2 regions of the Hahella sp. NBU794 genome follow, and region 2 is predicted to be linked to the other one. Evidence: riboswitches for the same ligand, from Rfam matches in the RefSeq annotation. Region 2 holds a riboswitch; the other holds the start of a gene.
What was found. Region 2 has a riboswitch for cobalamin ahead of ACQYWX_RS29745 (ABC transporter substrate-binding protein). Riboswitches for the same ligand answer to the same signal wherever they lie in the genome.
Positions count from the first base shown of each region.

Region 1: linked by a shared signal. The riboswitch ahead of ACQYWX_RS28320 (CbtB domain-containing protein) and the one ahead of ACQYWX_RS29745 (ABC transporter substrate-binding protein) in region 2 are both predicted to bind cobalamin.

Region 1 covers NZ_CP192738.1:6,441,010-6,443,197, reverse strand. The annotation lists gene ACQYWX_RS28325 (CbtA family protein) at 1-747, opposite strand, end outside; gene ACQYWX_RS28320 (CbtB domain-containing protein) at 869-1,045, opposite strand; cobalamin riboswitch at 1,071-1,282, opposite strand; gene cbiB (adenosylcobinamide-phosphate synthase CbiB) at 1,386-2,188, shown strand, end outside.
Region 2 covers NZ_CP192738.1:6,743,563-6,745,750, reverse strand. The annotation lists gene ACQYWX_RS29755 (PLP-dependent aminotransferase family protein) at 1-173, shown strand, start outside; gene ACQYWX_RS29750 (hypothetical protein) at 180-785, opposite strand; cobalamin riboswitch at 892-1,167, shown strand; gene ACQYWX_RS29745 (ABC transporter substrate-binding protein) at 1,246-2,127, shown strand; gene ACQYWX_RS29740 (FecCD family ABC transporter permease) at 2,117-2,188, shown strand, end outside.

The DNA.
Region 1 (2,188 bases), 300 kb from region 2:
GGCCAGCCCGACGATCACCCAGAACAGTGCGTTGGTCAGGGTAGCGGCGGTAATGAATTGATGATGCAGCGACTCTAGCGCTTGCAGAGCCTGTGGGTTGGAGGCGGCGAACTCCGGCGCATTGGTGTGCGGCGCGCCGACCAGATGGGGAATAATCATCAGGGGCAGTCCGCCCAGCTTTTTCCATCCCGGCGCGAACGCCAGCAAGGCGAAACCAATCGCGGTAACCAGGGCGGTGGCGATCCACCACAATTGGCGATTTTCCAGTGCGGCGGCCTGCATGCCGGGAATCTCCGGCGGCAGCCCCAGAGCGGGAGCGACAAAGAACACGCCATAGCCCGCCAGCCCCCACAATAATCCCGCGCCCCAGCCTGCGCCGCCTTTGCCGCTGAGTCTGGCGGCGTACATACAAGCCAGCATCAGCGCACTGAAGCCAATGCCGGCGAGCACGTTGGCGAGCAGGGTGTACAGTGTACGCTCCACGCCGTCTTCCGGGGCCCAGGCGTCATCGCCGTGGTGATGGCCGCCAGCTTCAGCGCCGCCGTGCTCGTGTTCATGGGAGTGATGGGCGTCCGCCGCCGCATGCGGGTGATCTTCCACTACGACCGGCTCAGGCTCCTCGCCGCCTTCGTAGGTTTCCGCCTCCAGAATAATGCTGGTGACCTGGGAGTGTTGTACGGCGCTCAGCAGCCCGCCAGCCAACAGGCCAACCAGCAGCGACGCCAGGATAATACGCTGAAACAACATGTCTCTTCCTCATGCAATGCGGTGTGACGTCGCTATGCGCGCAAGCGCCGCACATGAGGTGCGGCGTCAAGTCGGACAGGCGAACGTCTGGCCCTGGCAGGGCCTCAGAATTCAGTAACTGTTAGTGACAGGGGAAAGCAAACGCGTGCCGGGTGTCGTGAGCGGCATTGTGAGCCGCATCCATGGACAGAAAGCCCACTGCGAACAGAATCAGTCCGCCGAAGCACATGGCGCCGATAAGTTGTAGCGCTGCGTTATTGGAAGCCAGCAATGGAAGAGAGAGATTTTTAGTTTGCATGATCTGCGCACCTACCCGTACGAACTGCAGTGGATAAAGCAAGGCCGGTCTCCGGGCTTACGAAAGGTCGAAGCATTTTCGACACAACATTTGCGCCTTCCCATGTCAAAACTGACGACACAGTGGCGTTAGCAAATTACTTTCGATTACCGTTGCGGGGGCAGCACTGGATTAGCGTATCGCGCACCAGATTTCCCGATTATCTCGCGGTCGAGCACCTTGGTCAGCGGGATATGCTATTGGCTGAACGCAGGGGAAGTCAACAAGTTAGCGGGTTGCAATGCGCGCGGACCATGGTGAGAATAGGCCGCCTCATCACGAGCTTGGCGCATACTGACCAATGGATACATTGCTGATTCTTGTCCTCGCCCTGACTTTCGACGCCCTGTTGGGAGAACCGCGCCGGCTGCATCCTTTGGTTGGTTTCGGGCGCTACGCCGGTTGGGTGGAAGGAGCGATTCGCATCGCCGACTTCTCTTCAACAGCAACCCGCGCGCTTGGCGCTGCGGCGGTGACGGCGTCGATTCTGCCCTGGGCGACGCTTGCCTGGCTGGCGAACGAGTGGAGCGAATCTTCCCGCTGGGGACACATTATCTTTTCCGCCTTCGTGCTTTATCTCGCCATCGGCTGGCGCAGTTTGCTGGAGCATGTGCGTCAGGTGGCCGCGCCATTGCGCAGGCATGACGCGGCGGCGGCGCGGCGCAGTCTGTCCATGATTGTCAGTCGCGACACGGCGGAGTTGGGGGAGGAGGAGATCGCCTCCGCCGCTACGGAATCCGCCCTGGAGAACGGCAACGACGCCATCTTCGCCGCCATTTTCTGGTTCCTGCTCGCCGGCGTTCCCGGTGTGGTGATGTATCGCCTCAGCAATACCCTGGATGCGATGTGGGGCTATAAAAACACGCGTTATTTCTATTTCGGCTGGGCGGCGGCGCGGCTGGATGATCTGTTGAATTGGGTTCCCGCCCGACTGACGGCGTTCAGTTACGCCTGTTGCGGCGCGCTGGACAGCGCCCTGCGATGCTGGCGCGCCCAGGGCGGACACTGGAAAAGCCCCAATGCAGGACCCGTGATGGCGGCGGGCGCAGGCGCGCTGCGGGTGCGACTCGGCGGCGCGGCGACCTATCACGGCAGTCTGCAGTA
Region 2 (2,188 bases):
TCGCGTTGTATCGCAAGGCGCTGGCCGCTGGCGTGAGCATTGCGCCGGGAACTCTGTTCAGCGGCGATGGCGACAAGTACAGACATTGCCTGCGGCTCAATTGCGCGGCGCCCTGGACGGCGGAGGCGGAAGACGCGATCCGCCAGTTGGGCGTCTGGTTGCGCGCAGGCTAAGCGGGATTACCAGCCGAAGCTGAACGTGGGATCAATGAAGAACATGACGCCGCTATAACAGGCGAGCATCAGAAAGCTGCTGATAAAGCCGTGAAAAGCGGTCTTGTAGCCGGCTTCTTCGTCCTTCTTGAAAAGAAAGCGATAACCTGCGAAACAGCTCAAACCAATCACAAACAGCGCTACCAGGGCGAAGCCGCCGTTGATCACCTGCATATTGATGATGAAATTCTCTCGCGCCGTAGCGGCCGCCGGCGCTTCGTCCGGATACAGGATAAAAGAGCCCGGCAGCAATGGGTGGGCGGTGGCTTCAATGGTGTAACGATAGAAAGGCCAGAAGCGTCCACAGCGGGCGAGCAGACGATCGCCTTCCTGGGCGCTGACCACGGCGTTGGCGGCGAATAGCGGGCCGCCGCAAAGGTCGAATTCTTTTTTCACCTCTTCCCGGCTGTGCAGTTCGACACTGCGTTCGATGCTCACCGGCGACCAGCCGGTCAGATTGAAGACGGTATATTCCAACAGGCTCAAGCCATAGGCCAGTCCGGCATACATGAACACGAGGAACAGCAGACGTTTCAGAATGAGTCCATGGCGGGACAAGGGCGCGTCGGTCATACAGTCTTATTCTTGTCAGTAATTACGGGAGCGTAAAACTGACACAATCTTGCAGGCAGGTCCAGCGCCCCTCAGCGGCTTTCTGGACTTAAAATGATCAATTCACGATAATGTGGGCCGCAATGGTTCCAGTTGCTCAAAGTTCGATCATTTTCGATGAGAGCAGGATTAAATGGGAATCCGGTGGGCGCGACTTTATGCGCGTCCGATCAGCCGGAGCTGTCCCCGCAACTGTGAGCGAAGAGTTCGTCCCGGATAACGCCGCCCCTCCTTATCGCGACGTTATCAAAGGCCACTGGGTGGAGATTGTCTCCATGTTCGGGAAGGCGGGACAGGACTACGAAACGCAAGCCAGGAGACCTGCCATTGTTCGACTCCCATTCGGAGCCTGTTTTATCCGACCGTAAACGGGGAATTTACGCCGGATTCGCACCTCGCATCGATTCAAGGCGGCATCTGCATGTTGGTTAAGGCTTTTCGGGCCCTGGGAGTGCTATCAGCGCTTACTTTCACACTTTCCGTCAACGGGGGCGATGCGCGCGCCGCTGAGCCCACGGTCATGTCGGTCAATCAGTGCGTTGACCAAATGATGGGGTATCTCGCCCCGGAAAATCTGGTGTCAGTCACCTGGCTCAGCCATCAGCCCTCTGAGCTGGAAATTGCACCGACCTTGCGCGACATTCCCGCCAACTTTGGTTTTATCGAGCAAGTGCTGGAGCTTCGGCCGGATATCGTGATGGCGGGCCAGTATGGCGCTTCCTCGCTTAAGCCGCTGGTGCGGAAGTTCAATATGCGTTGGGTGGAGATTCCGTTGCCGCAATCTCTCGATGATTTGGCGTCAAGCTGGAGCCTGATGGGTGAAGCGGTGCGCAAACCTGAGCAGGCGGCCAGTATCGTTAGTGGGCTGAGAGCCTATTTCGCTCAGGTTCACGGGAAGATCGCGGATAAACAAGTCAGAGCGCTGATTCTGAACGCCAATGGCTGGATCGCTGGCGAGGGCAATTTCCAGGACGCCTTTCTGAACGCCATCGGCGTGATTAACGTGGCGAGCGAACAGGGCGTGCAGGGCTGGGGGCAAGTGGATCTGGAGACGCTGGTGCGCTGGCGGCCGGATTTGTTGCTGATGGTCAGCAACAGCTATGACAGCGAAGCGTTGGCGACGAATTGGGTGGAACACCCTTTATTGAAGCGCCGTCCTTCCCGTTTCGAGCCCCTGTATATCCCGGCCGACTGGCTCTCCTGCGGAACGCCTGCCATGACGCTGGCGGCCCAAAAGGTAGCGGATCACATATTGGCGCAAGAGCGTAAAGCGTCAGGGTCGGAGACTGCGGATGACTTATAACCGTTTGCTCCTGATTCTGAGCCTGTCGCTCGCCTTTTTGATCGGTTTGTCTCTGTGCACC